3 regions of the Dermacoccus sp. 147Ba genome follow, and region 3 is predicted to be linked to each of the others. Evidence: predicted binding sites of a transcription regulator. Region 3 holds the regulator's gene; each other region holds the start of a gene.
What was found. Region 3 encodes LexA, which represses DNA repair genes until DNA is damaged. Its sites were predicted from a motif close to TCGAACANNTGTTCGA; they were not measured.

Region 1 (5,954 bases), on a different contig from region 3:
GACCGAGGGCATCTTCGACCCGATGACGAATGCGCTGCCGACGCTCGGGTCGCTCGCCGTCGTCGTGGTCGGTGCCGAACGTGTGGCCTCGGGCTCGATCACGGCCGCTGACGTCGTTCAGGTCGCCTACCTCTTCAGCCTGCTCGCATGGCCGGTGCGCGCCTTCGGTTGGATCCTGTTCAGCCTCCCGCAGGTGGCCATCGGGTGGAAGCGCGTCAAGCCGATCCTCGACGACGCAGCCGATCTGCCGCCGCGCCGCCGGGAGGCGTCCCTGCCCGAAGGGCCGTTGGAGCTGCGGGCGCACGGTGTCTCGTTCACGTACGAGGACGCCGACGCTCCCGCGCTCACCGGCGTCGACCTCGAGGTTCCCGCCGGCGGCTCGCTCGCCGTCGTCGGTGCGACGGGCTCGGGCAAGAGCACGCTCGCTCAGGTGCTCGTCGGGCTCACCCCGCCGACGGCCGGCGTCGTCGAGGTGGGTGGTCACGACATCGGTGGCGTGGCGAACCGTGAGGAGCGGGTGGCGCTCGCGACGCAGGACGCGTTCGTGTTCAACGAGTCGAGCGAGGAGAACGTGGCGCTGGGGCGCTCGGATCTCGGTCGCGGCGAGGTGGATCACGCACTCGACGTCGCGCACGCGGCGACGTTCGTCGAGGCCCTGCCGCACGGTCGGGACGAGGCGCTCGGTGAGCGTGGTTCGCGCCTGTCGGGCGGTCAGCGTCAGCGCATCGCGCTCGCACGAGTGATCGCCGGTAAGCCCGGTCTCGTCGTGCTCGACGACTCGACGAGCGCGATCGACCCCGCCGTCGAAGGCGACATCCTCACGTCGCTGCGTTCTGCGACCGAGGGCAGCACCACCGTCATCGTCGCGCACCGCCGCTCGAGCATCCTGCTCGCGGACCGCGTCGTGTACCTCGAGAACGGACGGGTGGCCGCCAGCGGCCGTCACGACGAACTCATGGCCGGCCACCCCGGGTACGCGGCGCTGCTCAGCGCGTACGAGGTGGAGGAAGCCGAGGGTGCTGCCCCTGATGCCGCGGACGTCAATGACGGTGACGGGGACGATGCCGACGCATCCCACGCCGAGGCTGAAGGGGGCCGGGCATGAGCGCCGGCGCAACCAAGGTGACGAGCGACCGCGGCACCCTGCGGCGCGGGCTCTCGCTCGCTCCGGAGATGACGAAGGGCTTCGGCTGGACGCTGTTGCTCGCGCTCGTGGCCACGTCGAGCCAGGTCATCGTGCCGTTGACGCTCCAGCGCGCCATCGACCACAGCATCCTCGCGCCGGGCGGGGTCGATCTCGGCGTCGTGCGGTGGACGTGTGCCCTCGCGGCCCTCGGCGTCGTCGTGGCGGGTGTCTGCTCCTACGTCATGAACGTCAGGCTCTTCCGCGCGTCCGAGCGGGGGTTGGCGACGTTGCGCCGCAAGGCGTTCGCCCACGTGCACGCCCTGTCGACGCTGACGCTCAACGCGTCCCGCCGCGGTTCGATGGTTTCGCGCGTGACGAGCGACGTCGACCAGATCTCGATGTTCGTCCAGCGCGGCGGCATGATGCTCATCGTCTCCATCGGGCAACTGCTCGTCGCGACGATCCTCATGCTCTGGTACTCGTGGCCGCTCGCCATCTTCGTGTGGATCTGCTTCCTGCCGCTGTTCTTCCTCCTGCGCTACTTCCAGCGGCTCGTCGGGCGCGCGTACGCCGTCGTCCGCGAGCGGGTGGCCGACATGCTGAGCACGATCTCGGAGTCCGTGGCCGGGGCAGCGACCGTCCGCCTGTTCGGTATTCAGCCGCGCACCCAGGAGCGCATGGACGATGCGATCGAGGCGCAGCGCAAGGCCGCCATCGGGGCGCAGATCCGTGCCGTGGGTGCGTTCGTGTCGGGCCAGGGCGTCTCCGGCGCCGCGCTCATCCTCGTCATCATCGCGGGTGCGTGGATGGGCGCCAACGGACACATGACGATCGGTGAGATCACCGCCTTCGTGTTCCTCACCAACCTCTTCACGCAGCCCGTTCAGACGGCCACCGAGGTCCTCAACGACCTGCAGAACGCTCTCGCCGGCTGGCGACGCGTCATCGAGTTGCTCGACACGCCCCTCGAGGTCGTGCCGCCGGCGCAACCGCAGACGTTGAACGCGGGCGCCAAGTCGGTGCAGCTCGACCACGTCGACTTCGCCTACTCGCCCGACGCCGACCTCGTGCTGCGCGACGTCGACGCGACGATCGCGCCGGGTACGAGTGTCGCCGTCGTCGGTGAGACCGGTTCGGGCAAGAGCACGCTCGCAAAACTGCTGACCCGCCTGGTCGACCCCACGTCGGGTGTCGTGCGCGTCGGTGGACTCGACTTGCGCGACGTCGATGATGCGTCGCTGCGCGAGGCCGTGGCGTACCTGCCGCAGGAGGGTTTCCTCTTCACCGGCACGATCGCCGACAACGTGCGCTTCGCGCGCCCGGACCTCGACGACGCGGGCGTCGAGCGCGCCTTCGTCGGGATCGGGTGCGAGGACTGGCTCGTCCGTCAGCCCGAGGGCGTGCGCACCGAGGTGGGCGCTCGCGGATCGCGGCTCAGCGCGGGGGAGCGGCAGATCGTCGCGCTCGCGCGCACGTATGTGACGGACCCGGACGTGCTCATCCTCGACGAGGCCACCTCAAGTGTCGACCCGTCGACCGATGTTGCCGTCGGCCAGGCACTCGACGAGCTGATGCGCGGCCGGACGAGCGTCATCATCGCGCACCGCCTCGCGACGGCCGAGAAGGCCGACGAGATCTGGGTCATGGACGCCGGACGACTCGTCCAGCGCGGCTCGCACGTTGAACTCGTCGGCGCTGACGGACCCTACCGGCGGCTGCACGAAGGCTGGGTGGCCTCCCACGCGGAGTAGCGCGCTACTTCCAGGCGAACTTGGGCTGCTCGAAGTGGGCCACGCGCGTGCTGCGGCCGTGGAGAACGACTTCCCGGAACTGATGGAGGATCGCCGCCGTCGGCGCGTGGATCCAGTAGTCCTCGAAGGGCCACTGGAACACCGGCTCGCCCAGCCCACGCTGCTCGACGAACCGCGGTTCCGCGTCCAGTTGGGGGAGCGTGATCTCGTGGAGCACCGCAACCTCGGCCGGATTGAGCACCACCTCGTCGAGCACATCGCCGGCCCAGACGACGAACGGGCGGATGAGATAGCCCGAGCGGGTCGCGAAGTCGTCGAGCCTGCCCAAGACTGCGTCGGCCGAAGCCGCGATGCCGAGTTCCTCGTGCAGTTCGCGGAGGGCAGCTTCCTGGGGCGTTTCGCCCGCGTCGATCCGGCCGCCCGGTAGCGCGAACTGACCGGCGTGGGCGCGGAGGCTGGGTGCTCGCTTCTCCATGAGAACAACCGGCTCGTCCGCCCTGTGGGCGATGACGACGCAAACCGCGGCCTCGCGCAGGGGGTTACCGGTGGCTTCACGAGGCTCGAAGTAGGAGAGCTGCTGCGCAATGTGCTGACGCGGGTCGTCGTCACGGGGCATGCGGGCGGCTCCTCTTCGGGTGACTCTGCTGGGTTCGGGCAGAACCCATCGTGGCGCATCGGGCGCTGGTTCGGGGCGCGCCATCGCCAGTGCGTCAGACACGCGCTTGGCCACTCCGGGAAACCGTTCACTCGTCCGCGGAACAGCGAGGCTCTGCGGCTAAAGGATGGGCGCTTGCGGGCGATGATCCTGTAGTCAGCGGCACGTGGGTCAGGGCATTGGGTGCGCACGGACCTGACATGATTCGAACAAGTGTGCGATAATAGAGCATGGATCTGAGGTCGGTGACCGGTCGAGCGCGCTTCGCGACGGCCACGGTCATCTCGGACGAACTCGACCACATCGTCGAACCGGAAGCCCTGGCCCGCGTCACTGACCTGGTGGGAGAAGTCCGGTGCGCGCCGCATGGGCGGCAGTGCCGCGCGGCGGGACGTGCGGAAGCTCCTGCGTGCCCTGGGGCTCGCTCGGGAGGCTGACGAAGTGCTGGCCGACCGCGAGAAGGGTGTGTGGTTCGAACCGCACCTCGACATCGACTCACTCACCGAGATGCGTGTCGTCCTCGACACGGGCGACGCGCTGGCGCTGCACGCCGTCATCGAGGACCGCGCCGAACACCTGCACGCCGGCTGGGGCGGAGGAGGGCTGCCGCCGTCGCGGGGTCGCTGTCGTGTCGATGCGCTGGTCGACCTGATGGTCGAGAACCGTTCGGTGCATGCTGCTTTCACGCTGCAAGTGCCGTTGGCCGCTGACTCGCCGCCCACTCAGTCCCTCCGGCGCGAGCAGTATTCCACCATGCGTTTCGTCAGAGCGCTGCGTTCCTCACCAGGGGAGAGCTCTGCCTTCGCTGACGTCGACGTGCCAGGAATGGGTGTCGTGACAGATGAGGCGCTCGCTCGGCTAGCCGCATCGATCGGAACGACGTTCGCGGTTCGCCTCACCCGCGATCTGGCTAACGGTCGCGTCGTGACAACCGGCACGCTGTCGCAGACGTACCGACCGCACGCCACAATGGCGGCCCTCGTCACCGATCGCGACGAGGTGTGCCGCTTCCCGTACTGCACGCGGCCCGGGACATCTGCAGACCTCGACCACGTCATCCCGTTCGCCGAGGGCGGCGCAACGAGCGGGTCGAACCTCCAGAGTCTGTGCCGTCATCACCACCGCGCCAAGACGTTCGGCGGATACGCGGTGAGCATGGATGCCGAAGCCACATGCGAGTGGGAGTCGCCCACCGGCCGCCGCTGGCTGACCCGCCCCGGCGGAGCCACGGTGCCGCTGGAACCGCGCGCGGGCCGCGTCGCCTGAGCGTCGCTGTGGCGCAGCTGACGCAGTTCGGTTCACCTGACGCGTTTTGCGCCTGCTCAGACTGCGTCACGTGAACTGAATCGCATCATCTGCCCGCGTCGGCGCGGCGCCCTCACGCCCGCCCGGTGCCGCCAAGCACAGACGGGTTCTCGCTCCGGCACGTGCGGTTGGCACAATGGCACCCATGACTTCGACGCCCCTGCCCACCGAGATCGCCAAGCGGCTCAAGCGCGACGACTCGGGTCTCGTGGCCGCCATCGTCCAGGATGAGGCGAGTGGCGAGGTGCTCATGCTGGGCTGGATGGACGACGAGGCGCTGCGGCGCACGCTGAACGACGGGCGCGTCACCTTCTGGTCGCGCAGCCGTGGTGAGTACTGGCGCAAGGGCGACACGTCGGGGCATGCGCAGTACGTGAAGTCCGTCGCGCTCGACTGCGACGGTGACGCACTCCTCGTCCGCGTGGAGCAGATCGGTGCCGCCTGCCACACCGGCGCGCGCACCTGCTTCTTCACCGATCTGGACGCCACCGTCGGAGCTCCGACACACGCCACTGGCCCCGCCGCGGGCGCGATGTCGGAGATCGACCAGCACGACCTCAAGCCGACCCACGAGCAGCACCCCACGGAGGATCCCGCATGACGACGACGCCCAGCCTGGCCGCCGACCTCACCTGGGGCGCCACGTGGCCGAGCGCCGACGTCTTCACTCACCTCGCAACGGAACGCCGCGTCATTCCCGTCGTCCGACGCCTGCTCGCCGACGCCGAAACCCCGATCGGCGTCTACCGCAAGCTCGCGCGCGACGAGCCCGGCACGTTCCTCCTCGAATCCGCCGAGCACGGCGGCGTGTGGTCACGCTACTCGTTCATCGGCGCCGCGAGCCGCGCCACGCTCACCGAGCGTGACGGCGAGGTCGTCTGGCTCGGCGATGTGCCTACCGGCCTTCCGACGAGCGGCCTCGCCGTCGACGCCCTGCGCGAGAGCCTCGAACTACTCCACACCGAACGCATCCCCGGCCTGCCGCCCCTGACGAGTGGCCTCGTGGGCGCCATCGGCTACGACGCCGTGCGCCGCTGGGAGAAAATCGGCGACGATGCCGAGGACGCGCTGGGCATCCCCGAGGTGACGATGCTGCTCGCCACCGACCTGGCCGTCA
Region 2 (5,954 bases), 110 kb from region 3:
GCGCCCGGCTGCGTCAGCCGCCGAAGCGCTTCATGTGCGCCTTGACGCTGCTGACGTACTGGCGTGTGTCGGGGTAGAAGCCGTGTTTCCGGACAGCGCCGAGGCCCTGGTAGTAGGAGCCGATCACCTCGTCGCGGTTGTTGGCGTGCTGGGTGAGGAAGCGCAGAGTGACGACACCTGCCGTGATGTTGTCCTGTGGGTCCATGAGGTTGAGCTTGCGGCCCGCGAGGTCGCCCGCCCAACGGCCGGTGGCCGGCATGACCTGCATCGTGCCGAGCGCGTCGCAGACGGAGACGGCGCTCTGGCGGTGCCCCGATTCCTGCCAGCCGATGGCGAGGGCGAGCGTCGGGTCGACCCCGTAGCGCTTGGCGGTGGCGACGATCATCGAACGGATCTGGGCCTGGTTCGGCAGGTTCGCCTGCGCGAGTTGCTGACGGTGACGATCACCCGAGGCGACAGCGGAGGCCGGGTAGCGCCGTGCCGCAGAGGTGCCGGCGTACTTGACGACGTGCGTCGGCTTGGGTGCGTAGCCACCGGCAGGGGCCTTCGAGGTGGGCTTGCGAGCAGGCTTCGTGGTGGGCTTCTTTGCTGGCTTCGCGGCGGAGGTGACACCGGCAACGGGGATCTTGACCTGAGACCCGACGTGGAGACGACGCGCGTCGAGCCCCGGATTCGCCTTGATGACGCTTGCCAGGCTCGCGTGATGACGCTGGGCCAGCGTGTAGAGCGAGTCGCCCGGGCGCACGGTGACGCTCTTCGTGTGACGAACGGCCTTCTTCGTGGGCTTCTTCGCCGGCTTTGCTGCGGGCTTCTTGACCGGCTTCGCGCTCGTGGCCTTCGACGGCTTCTTGACGGGCTGCTTCTTGACGGGCTTCGTCGCCTTCGGGGCCGAGGCGGGGACCGGCACCTTGAGGACGGTGCCCGGCACGAGACGACGGAACTCGATCTTCGGGTTCGCCTTGACGATGGCCGCGACGCTCGAGGAGTGGGTTCGCGCGATGGCGTAAACCGAGTCCCCGGGGCGGATCGTGACGTTCTTGACCTTGCGGGTCGGCTTCTTCTTCGCAGCAGGGCTGCTCTTCGCGGCTCCCTTGACGAACTGCGCGTGAGTTCGGCCCGGCTGAACGTGCGCAGGCGGCACCGCGTGCAGTGCGACGGGGACGTCGTAGGTAAGAGGCATGGCTCACACGCTAGGTGGTGACGTGGCTCGTCCTGCGAAGGCGCGCCCGAAGGGGTGAAGCTCGCCCCCGGTGCGCTGGCCGACATGCGGTAACGCGTTCCCGTCTGGCAATCTTGGGGTCGTGGATGACGCAACGCACACGGAACTCGAAGCACTTGTCGGTGACTGGCTCACCGTGCCCGACCTCGCCGAGGAGCTGGGCATGTCGCTGCGCCAGGTGCGTCAGATGATCGCCGATCGCGAGATCATCGCCGCGCGCGTGGGGGAGCGCAATGTCGTCGCGGTGCCGGCATCCTTCGTTCAGGACGGTGCGGTCGTCACGCCTCTCATGGGCACGGTGACGGTGCTCTCCGACGCGGGGTTCAGCGATGAGGAAGCGATTCGCTGGCTGTGCACGCCCGACGAGACGTTGCCGATCGACGGCGCCCCCATCGACATGCTGCGTGCGGGCCGCAAGGCCGAGGTGCGCAAGCGCGCCATGGAAGAGGCGTTCTGACGCTGCGCTGACGCGGGGCTGCTCAGCTGGAGCGAGCGGTGGTCGTCCCGATGAAGTCGTGCAGAGCGGTGAACGCTTCGGTCGGCATCGACTCGCGGAGCGACTCGAGCGCGGCGCGCGCTTCGTCGGCTCCCTGAGTGATGCGCTGCTCCACGGCGTCGACGGCGCCGGTGCTCATCGCGAGCGCGCGGAAACGCTCGATCTCGTCGGTGTCGAGGTCGTCGTGGCCGAAGCGAGTGTCGAAGAACGCGCGGTCGTCGGCGCAGAGGTCGTCGAGCAGGTGAGCGACGATGACGGTGCGCTTGCCTTCGCGCAGGTCGTCGCCGGCCGGCTTGCCCGTCTGTGCCGGGTCGCCGAAGACGCCGAGCAGGTCGTCGCGCAGCTGGTAGGCCTCGCCGAGGGCGAGACCGTAGCGCGAGAGGGCTTCGAGAGTGGCGTCGTCGCCGCCGGCGCAGGTGGCACCGATGAGCAGGGGGTGCTCCATCGTGTACTTCGCGCTCTTGTACCGGATGACGCGCAGAGCGCGGGTGATGCGCTCGTCGGTGGCGAGCCCTTCCCAGTTCTGCACGGCCTCGAGGACGTCGAGGAACTGCCCGCCCATGAGCTGGGTGCGCATGAGGTCGAAGACCCGACGTCCGCGAAGAACCTCGTCGGCGGGTAGACCGCTCGTCGCGTACATCTCGTCGGCCCAGGTGAGGCACAGGTCGCCCGCGAGGATGGCGCCGGCCTCGCCGAAGCGGTCGGCGTCGCCGGTGAGGCCGCGCTCGCGGTGGGCGTTCGCCATGGCCCGGTGGGCAGCCGGCATGCCGCGGCGGGTGTCGCTCGCGTCCATGACGTCGTCGTGCAGCAGCGCGGCGGCCTGGAAGAGCTCCATCGACGCGCTGGCGCGCACGAGGGCGTCGCTGTCGGCGCCGCCGGCGGCGCGGTAGCCCCAGTAGAGGAACGACGCACGCACGCGCTTGCCGCCGGAGAGCAGGGAAGCGATGGCGTCGACCATGAGATCGGTTTCGTCGCCGAGGGGGGCGAGAACCTCGCGCTGGTGGGCGACTTCGGCGTCGACGGTGCGCTGGATGCGTTCGAGCAACTGCGATGCGTCCGCGGAGTTGGGCACGTCTCGATCCTTCCGGCAAGCGACTTCCACCGAGCCTACGCGGTCGCTCCGATTCCGCGGAATCTGGGGGTTGTCGCCGGGGCGTTCTAGTGTCACCATATCGAACATGAGTTCGAAAAAAACGGGCTTGTGCTGTGCCGTTGTTCCGACGTTCGTTGCGTCGTCGCTCACCGTCACAGTCACAGCGAACCATCCAGCGGTGACGACGCGGTCGGCACCCGAGTGAAGTGAGGTGGCGAGATGCGCGGATACGCCGAGAGCGTCGAGGTGACCACAGTGGACACGGGAGAGGCGAGCGCGCCCGAGGTCTTCGTCTGGCGAGGACGCCGGTATCGAGTCGCGGGGGTGCTCGAGAGCTGGCGTGAGGCAACGCCGTGGTGGCGCCTACCGATGGGGGAGCAGGGCGTGTACGACGCCGAACGTCGGGTGTGGCGGGTCGAGGCGAGTGCGGGGGCGAGCCCGAGCCTCGGGGTGTTCGACCTGGCGCATGCGCGCTCCGGGTGGTCGCTCGAGCGGCTCAGTGACTGATGTGCAGGTTCGACGAAGTGTGCAGCGAGAGGGAGATGTCATGACGACGACGGCAACGGGTCCGGGTGCGCCCGCGGAAGCACTCACCGGCGATCTGTTCGATCTTCTGGGCCGTTCGCGCGCTGCCTTGATCGAGGCCTGCTCGGCCACGACGACGTCCGAGCGCTACGCGAGGGCCCAACTCGCTGCGTTGCGGGCGGCTGCCGCCCTTCTGGCTCAGGTGGCGCCGCGTTCGCTCGGCTCACGTCCGCGCAGTGCGTGGGAGGCGCTGGCTCGTCAGCGCCCGGAGTTCGGGGAGTGGGCGAGCTTCTTCACTGAGTGCGGCAAGCGCAACGGCGTCGCCCAGAGCGGCGGGGCCGGGGTGAGTGTGCGAGAGGCCGACGACCTCGTCCGGCAGGCCCAGCTCTTCCTCGACACCGTGCTCGTCCATGTCGGTCTGCCTGCCGCCGACGCTTCGGCGCTGCGGCTCACCCCCGTCGCGGTGGGGTGAGGTCGGTGCAGTTCACCCACCTGCACGTCGCGTCGTCCTTCTCGCTGCGCTACGGCACCACACCGCCGAAGCGTCTCGTCGAGCGCGCACACGAGTTGGGCTACGGGCGTCTGGCGCTCACCGACCGTGACGGTCTCTACGGCGTGGTGAAGTTCGTCGAGGCCTGCCGTGATCACGACATCGACCCCGTCGTCGGCGTCGACCTGGCGCTCGAGCCACCGACGCCGGCCAACTCGTCCCGCCCGCGGCGCACCCCGGCGAAGGGCGGGGCAGCCGTCGACGACCGGGGGCCTCGTGTCACCGTTCTCGCCCGCGGCGCCGCGAGCGGGCTCGACAAGGGCGTCGGATGGGGGCAGCTGTGCCGTCTCGTCACGGACGCTCACCTTGTCGGGGAGCGCAGTGCCGCGCGCACGTCGCGTGAACGGATCGCGCGGTTCGTCACTGTCGAGGAGGTGGGCAGGGGTAACAGCGCCCCGGCGCTCACCGTGCTGCTCGGCCCGGCCTCCGACGTCGGGCAGGCGCTGCTCGCCGAACGTCCTGCCGCGGCGGAGCAGCTGCTCAAGCAGTGGCGTGCTGCGCTGCCGCACGGGGCGCTCGCAGTCGAGGTGGCCTGTCACGACGGGGCGCCGGGCACGCCGGCCAGCAGGCGGCACGCGCTCGACCTGTGGGCGCTGGCGCGTGCGTGCGGTGTGCCCGCGGTGCTCACCGGCTGGGTGAGGCACGCGGACGCCGACGAGGCCGTCACCGCCGATCTGCTCGACGCGGCGCGGCGCATGGTGGCGCTCGACCTGCGGCACCTCGACCGCACGAGCACGCGAGGGCATCTGCTCCCCGAGAGCGAGATGCTCGAGATCGCACGTGAACTCGCGCAGGCTGCGGGCGACGAGAGTGCGGCCCTCGAACTCGTCGGCGCGACGTCACGGTTGGCCGAGCTCTGCGTGCAGCATCCGTTCCACGACATCGGCATCGGTGCAGTTCATCTTCCGGAACCGGAGGTGCTCGACCTGGACGGCGTCGACCCCCAGCGCGCTCTGGCCGAGCGCTGCCGCGCCGCGCTGCCCGCTCGCTACGGCCACCTCTCGGCAACCGAGTACGCCGCCGTCGAAGAGCGACTCGACGACGAACTCGAGGTCGTGCGCCACCTCGGCTACCCGACCTACTTCCTCACGGTGGCCATCGTGTGCGATCTCATCCGTGACGCCGATGTGCGCGTCGCTGCTCGCGGTTCGGGCGCGGGCAGCCTCATCAACTACCTGCTGGGCATCAGCGGGGTCGACCCGATCCGGCACCGCCTGCTCATGGAACGCTTCTGCACGCCGCTTCGGGCGTCACTGCCCGACATCGACATCGACGTGGAATCGGCGCGGCGCACCGAGATGTACGAACGCATCATGGAGCGCTTCGGCGGCGAGCGGGTCACGTGTGTGTCGATGGCGGAGACCTACCGGGTGCGTCACGCCATCCGTGACGCCGGCGCTGCGCTCGGTATGCCGCCGGCCGACGTCGACGTCATCGCGAAGGCCTTTCCGCACATCGCCGCGCGCAATGCGCGCCAGGCCATCGAGGAGCTGCCGGAGCTGCGGGCTCGCGGTCTCGCCTCGAGCGAGTTGGAGCGACTGTTCGACCTCGTCGAGCGACTCGACGGTCTGCCGCGGCACGTCGCGCTGCACCCGTGCGGCGTCGTGTTGTCGAACGCGCAACTCGGCCATCGCACGCCGATGGAGGCGAGCTGGCTCGGTTTCCCGATGAGCCAGTTCGACAAGGACGACGTCGAGACCCTCGGGCTGCTCAAGCTCGACGTGCTCGGTATCCGAATGCAGTCGGCGATGGCGCATGCCGTGGCCGAGATCGAGCGGGTCGAAGGCGTCGTCGTCGACCTCGACGACGAGACGTGCGTCCCGTTCGACGACGAGGCGACGTTCGATCTCATCCGCTCGACGCGCACGCTGGGGTGCTTCCAGATCGAGTCGCCCGGGCAGCGTGAACTCATCGGCAAGTTCGCTCCCGAGGCCTTCGAAGACCTCATCATCGACATCTCGCTGTTCCGCCCCGGCCCGGTCAAGAGCGACATGATCAACCCGTTCCTGCGGGTGCGTCAGGGTTGGGGCGAACCGGGGTACCTCCACGAGAGCCTGCGGCCGGCGCTGGA
Region 3 (5,954 bases):
AGCCGTCTACCGAACGGACCTTTCAGGAGACCTCGATGTCGTACCCGTCGGTAGATCGCTCACGGTCGAACCGCAGAGATGACACCGGTGAGAGTCGCAGGAGATTCCACTCGCGAGCCGGAGGGAACCGGCTACAGGTTCGGCAGAGCGTCGGTTGCTTCCCGCAGCGCGTCGAGGGTGGCCTTGACCGCCGGCACACGCTGGAGGTCGGGCGTGGTGACAGCCTGAACCGAACGACGGCTCGCCGGCTCGATGGCGATGGTGGCCACGCGGGGGTGCTGGGTCGAACGCAGGATGAGCTCCGGGATGAGGGCCACGCCCAACCCCTCGGCCACGAGTCCGAGCACGGTGACGTAGTCCTCGGTCTCGAACGCGACGTCAGGGGTGTAACCCGCCGAGGTGGCGAGCGAGAGCAGGTGGCCCCGGCAGCGCGGGCATCCGGCGATCCACGACGCGGACTCGAGCTCCTCCATCGACACGGAGCCCCTTCCGGCAAACGGGTGATCGGCCGGTACGGCGAGGCGCACCTCGTCCTCGAGCAGGTCGAGCGTGGTGAGCCCCTCGAGATCCTCCGCGTGTGCCGCGATCTCGTCGCCGTCGTAGGAGAACGCGACTGCAACATCGCAATCTCCCGCCCGAAGCGCCGCGAGTGACTCCGGCGGCTCCGCTTCCGCGAAGGTGACCTGAACGTCGGGGTAGCGCTGCTTGACGAGCGACAGCGCTCGTGGGACGACGGTCGACGAGGCCGAGGGGAAGGCCATGAGGCGCACTCGTCCCGCCCTCAGGCCGGCGATCGAGGCCACTTCGCCCTCCGCCGCCTCGAGAGCGGCGAGCACCGGAGTGGCTGTGCGGGCGAGCACGTGGCCCGCCTCGGTCAGACGCACCGAACGTCCGAGGCGCTCGACGAGAGCCGTGCCCGTCTTGTCCTCCAAGCGGCGCACCATCTGGGACACGGCAGGCTGGGAGTAGCCCAGGGAAGCAGCGGCAGCGGTGAAGCTACCCTCCTGGGCAATGGCTTTCATGACCCGAAGGCCGGCGGCGTCGATCATCCGTAGAGAATAACCCGGCGTTATCGGATGTTGTAGTTTCTATCGATTGTCGAATGAGAGGGGCCACCTGTGACTGCAGAGTTGGCGGAGTTCGTCGCGCAGGGCGACCTGTTCGTGCTCACCGGGGCGGGTCTCTCGACCGAGTCGGGCATTCCCGACTACCGCAAGCCTGACGGCACCCGCCGAACGGTTCCCATGACGTTCCAGCAGTTCCTCAGCGGGGACGACGCGCGCCGACGCTACTGGGTTCGCAGCGCCGTCGGGTGGGAACGTTTCGCCGCGGCTCGGCCCAACGGCGGCCACCACGCTGTTGCAGCCTTGCAGCGCGCAGGTCTCGTGCAACACCTCGTGACGCAGAACGTCGATGGTCTTCATGCGGCCTCCGGGGCGGACGCCCTCGAACTGCACGGTTCGCTCTCCTCGGTGCAGTGCGTCGAGTGCGGCAGCCGCTCGAATCGAGCCGAGTTCCAGGGGCGCATCCGCGACGCCAACCCGAACCTCCCGCGCGACGTGGCCCTGTTGGCCGACGGAGACGCCGAGGTTGCCCGGAGTGCAGAGGATGCGTTCGTCCTCGTGGCCTGTCCGCACTGTGATTCGCTCGTCGTCAAGCCCGACGTCGTGATGTTCGGCGAGAGCGTGCCCACCGCGACGGTTGAGCACTGCTACGCGCAGCTCGAACTGTCACGGGCGGTTCTCGTTCTCGGAAGTTCGCTCAAGGTGATGTCGGGCTTCCGGTTCGTCTCGGCCGCGCTCAAGGCGGGCAAGCCCGTGGCCCTGGTCGGTCTGGGAAGCATGCGCGGTTCGGAGCGCGCCGATCTCGTGCTGCACGAACCGCTTGGTGCCACCCTCACCGCGACATGCGAACGCCTCGGCCTGCAGGTGCAGACCGAGGCGAACGCGACGACGTGAGGGTGGGCGAGAGTCAGACGCTGCGCAGCACCGCCGTGACCTTGCCCATGATGCTGGCTTCGTCGCCGTCGATCGGCTCGTAGTTCTCGTTCGCGGGCAGGAGCCACGTCTTGCCGTTCGTGCGCTTGAACGTCTTCACGGTGGCCTCGCCGTCGAGCAGCGCAGCCACGATCTCACCGTTGGACGCCTCCGGCTGCTGGCGCACGACGACCCAGTCGCCGTCGCAGATGGCGGCTTCGATCATCGAGTCGCCGACAACCTTGAGCAGGAACAGTTCGCCGTCACCGACGATCTGACGGGGGAGGGGGAACACGTCCTCGACGGCCTGCTCGGCCAGGATCGGCCCGCCGGCGGCGATGCGTCCGACGACGGGGACGAAGGAGGCCTGCGGACGCTCGTTGCCCGAGTCGGTCTCGTCGTACGTGCTCTCGGACGCTGCACGCACCGAGGTGCCTCCGCGGTAACCGCGGGTGTCGGCGCCGTCGTCGGGGGAGACGACCTCCATGGCGCGAGGGCGGTTGGGGTCGCGACGCAGGTAACCCTTGCGCTCGAGCGTGGCGAGCTGGTGTGCGACGGAGCTCGGGCTCGTCAGCCCGACGGCCTCACCGATCTCGCGCAGGCTCGGCGGGTAACCGCGCTCGTCGACCGAGCGCCGGATGACGGTGAGCACTTTCTGCTGGCGCGGGGTCAGTTTGCCCTTCGCGCGGTTGTTCATGGAGTGGACCTCACCCATGGCGTCTCCTCACATCGACGAAAACAGTGATCTCGCGGACGCGGACCTCGGTGCGGAGCCCTGATTCTCCCCGGAATTCCGGGGTTGTCGGTGGCCGCTGATTCGGTGTGAGCGTTCGGGATCAACGTAGGCACCACCGTACACAGTTTTCGCAAACATGTACGAGAAACACGCCGCCGACAGCCTTGCTTTCGAACGTTTGTGTCGTACAGTTGTTCTATCGCACGGATGTTCGATGCATCCGCGCCGAGTCAGGAGGAATGAACATGAGTGCTGTGCCCAGTCTGGACGTCCCGGCGGTCGCGCCGAGCCCCCGTCGTCACCTGCACCTCGTTCCGTCGGGGCCTGCGGTCGTCGATTCCCTCGAGGGTGGTCGTAGCGCGCGGCGCGCCCCGTTGACGCGTCGTGCCGTTCTCGCTCGCCGTCGCTTCGCTGCCCTTCTGGCGCTTCTGGTTCTCGTCGGCGGTGGCCTCCTTGCGGCCAAGGCCGTGGCCGAAGCTAACCCTGCCGGTGGCGCGACGTCGGTCACGGTGAAGGACGGGGAGACCCTTTCTCAGATCGCCGCTCGTGAGCTGCCGTCCTTGCGTAACGACCGTGGTGTGGTGGCCATCCAGGAGGCCAACAACATGAGCTCGATGCACGTTCAGGCCGGCCAGCGAATTCTCGTTCCGGCAGGCTGAGCGGCCCCCTCGGCGTGTCGCTGGGGCGAGCCGCACATCTTTTCCGCGTCATTGCTGGGGTTGGTGCGCCGGGTTTGCCGACACGGTTGCGAGCGGTCGCCAACGCAACCTAGGATTCCTAGATGTAGGGCACAGGCGCCCTAATGCCCCCAACATGTGGTTGTTTGCGGAAGAGTTCCCGCGATGCCGGTGTTGGGGTTCATACCGTCACGAGGCGGTGGAATCCTGCGATCGAGAGGCGTGGCACGTGCACTGTCCCTTCTGCCGCAACGCCGACTCCCGTGTGGTCGACTCCCGTTCGACCGAGGACGGCACCTGCATCAAGCGTCGCCGCCAGTGCCCCGACTGCGGCAAGCGTTTCTCCACCGTCGAGACCGCGAGCCTCACGGTCGTCAAGCGCTCCGGTGTGAGCGAACCCTTCTCTCGCGACAAGGTCATGTCGGGCGTGCGCAAGGCCTGCCAGGGCCGCCCGGTTTCCGACGATCAGCTCGCCGTCCTCGCTCAGCAGGTGGAGGAGTCGATCCGCTCCAAGGGGGCTGCGGAGATCGACGCCCACGATGTCGGCATCGAGATCCTCGGCCCGCTGCGCGAACTTGACCACGTCGCGTACCTGCGGTTCGCGTCCGTCTACCAGGCCTTCGAGTCACTGACTGACTTCGAGGACGCCGTCGCCGACCTGCGCAGGCACGCTCTGCGCGACGCCGGCTGAGCTCCACAGACTCACCCCCTACTTCACGACACACCACACCAAACCCACGAGAAGTGCCAGGAGGCATGCGGTCATGACCGAGACCACGAAGGCTCGAGCCAAGTCGGGTCGCCGGAACAACGGCGTCACGATCGAGCGGATCTTCACCACCCCGGGCGTCCACCCCTACGACGCGGTGACCTGGGAGCTGCGTGACGTCGTCCAGCAGAACTGGAAGACCGGCGAGACGATCTTCGAGCAGCGTGGTGTCGAGTTCCCCGACTTCTGGTCGCTCAACGCCTCCACCATCGTCACGACGAAGTACTTCCGTGGCGCGCTGGGGTCGGACGCTCGCGAGAAGTCGCTCAAGCAGCTCATCGACCGCGTCGTGCTCACGTACACGAAGGCCGGCAAGGACAACGGCTACTTCGCGTCCGACGCCGACGCCGAGATCTTCGAGCACGAGCTCACGTACGCCTTGCTGCACCAGGTCTTCTCGTTCAACTCGCCGGTGTGGTTCAACGTGGGTACGGCGAGCCCGCAGCAGGTCAGCGCGTGCTTCATCCTGTCCGTCGACGACTCGATGGACTCGATCCTCAACTGGTACAAGGAAGAGGGCTTCATCTTCAAGGGCGGCTCCGGTGCCGGCCTCAACCTCTCGCGTATCCGTTCCTCGAAGGAGCTGCTGTCCTCCGGTGGCACCGCCTCCGGCCCGGTCTCGTTCATGCGCGGCGCCGACGCCTCGGCAGGCACCATCAAGTCCGGCGGCGCCACGCGTCGTGCGGCCAAGATGGTCGTCCTCGACGTCGACCACCCGGACATCGAGGAGTTCATCGAGACGAAGGCGCGCGAGGAGGACAAGATCCGTGCGCTGCGTGACGCCGGTTTCGACATGGACCTCGGTGGCCGCGACATCGTCTCCGTGCAGTACCAGAACGCGAACAACTCCGTTCGTGTCAGCGACGAGTTCATGAAGGCCGTCGTGGACGGCACAACCTTCGGCCTGCGTGCCCGTGACACGGGTGAGGTCATCGAGTCGGTCGACGCCCGCGAGCTGTTCGACAAGATCAACAAGGCCGCGTGGGAGTGCGCCGACCCGGGTGTGCAGTACGACGACACGATCAACGCGTGGCACACGAACCCGGAGACGGGCCGCATCACGGCGTCCAACCCGTGCTCGGAGTACATGTCGCTCGACAACTCCAGCTGCAACCTGGCCTCGCTCAACCTCCTGAAGTTCCTCAAGGACGACGACACGTTCGACGCCGTCACCTTCCAGAAGGTCGTCGAGCTCGTCATCACGGCGATGGACATCTCCATCTGCTTCGCCGACTTCCCGACGGAGTCCATCGGCAAGACGACGGTCGACTACCGCCAGCTCGGCATCGGTTACGCCAACCTCGGTGCGCTCCTCATGGCCACCGGCCACGGCTACGACTCGGACGGCGGCCGTGCGCTGGCCGGTTCCATCACGTCGCTGCTCACGGGTGCCGCCTACAAGCGCTCCGCCGAGATGGCTTCCGTCGTCGGACCGTACGCCGGTTACGCCCGCAACGCCGACGCTCACAACCGCGTCATGCGCAAGCACCGTGCCGCGAACGACGAGCTCGCCTCGCACAAGGACATGGGCGCCATGGCCAGCGACATCCACGCGCTCGCGACGAAGGCCTGGGCCGACGTCGTCGAGAACGGTGAGAAGGGCGGCTTCCGCAACGCGCAGGCCTCCGTCCTCGCGCCCACCGGCACCATCGGCTTCATGATGGACTGCGACACCACCGGTATCGAGCCGGACTTCTCGCTCGTGAAGTTCAAGAAGCTCGTCGGCGGCGGTTCGATGCAGATCGTCAACCAGACGATTCCGCGCGCGCTGAAGAAGCTCGGCTACCAGGAAGAGC

Region 1: the regulator LexA is predicted to act here: its motif matches at 3,738-3,753, upstream of EVU97_RS02705 (HNH endonuclease signature motif containing protein).
Region 2: the regulator LexA is predicted to act here: its motif matches at 2,888-2,903, upstream of EVU97_RS02240 (DUF6504 family protein).

Annotation. Positions count from the first base shown of each region.
Region 1 covers NZ_SEHL01000002.1:73,694-79,647, forward strand. Annotated here, with positions in the region: gene EVU97_RS02690 (ABC transporter ATP-binding protein) at 1-1,105, shown strand, start outside; gene EVU97_RS02695 (ABC transporter ATP-binding protein) at 1,102-2,877, shown strand; gene EVU97_RS02700 (CoA pyrophosphatase) at 2,882-3,493, opposite strand; gene EVU97_RS02705 (HNH endonuclease signature motif containing protein) at 3,899-4,798, shown strand; gene hisI (phosphoribosyl-AMP cyclohydrolase) at 4,974-5,438, shown strand; gene EVU97_RS02715 (anthranilate synthase component I) at 5,435-5,954, shown strand, end outside.
Region 2 covers NZ_SEHL01000001.1:488,644-494,597, forward strand. Annotated here, with positions in the region: gene EVU97_RS02225 (LysM peptidoglycan-binding domain-containing protein) at 14-1,180, opposite strand; gene EVU97_RS02230 (Rv2175c family DNA-binding protein) at 1,302-1,676, shown strand; gene EVU97_RS02235 (polyprenyl synthetase family protein) at 1,699-2,787, opposite strand; gene EVU97_RS02240 (DUF6504 family protein) at 3,028-3,315, shown strand; gene EVU97_RS02245 (SAV_6107 family HEPN domain-containing protein) at 3,356-3,805, shown strand; gene EVU97_RS02250 (DNA polymerase III subunit alpha) at 3,811-5,954, shown strand, end outside.
Region 3 covers NZ_SEHL01000001.1:376,549-382,502, forward strand. Annotated here, with positions in the region: gene EVU97_RS01715 (ComEC/Rec2 family competence protein) at 1-82, shown strand, start outside; gene EVU97_RS01720 (LysR family transcriptional regulator) at 132-1,049, opposite strand; gene EVU97_RS01725 (Sir2 family NAD-dependent protein deacetylase) at 1,119-1,958, shown strand; gene lexA (transcriptional repressor LexA) at 1,972-2,691, opposite strand; gene EVU97_RS01735 (LysM peptidoglycan-binding domain-containing protein) at 2,958-3,371, shown strand; gene nrdR (transcriptional regulator NrdR) at 3,619-4,080, shown strand; gene EVU97_RS01745 (vitamin B12-dependent ribonucleotide reductase) at 4,154-5,954, shown strand, end outside.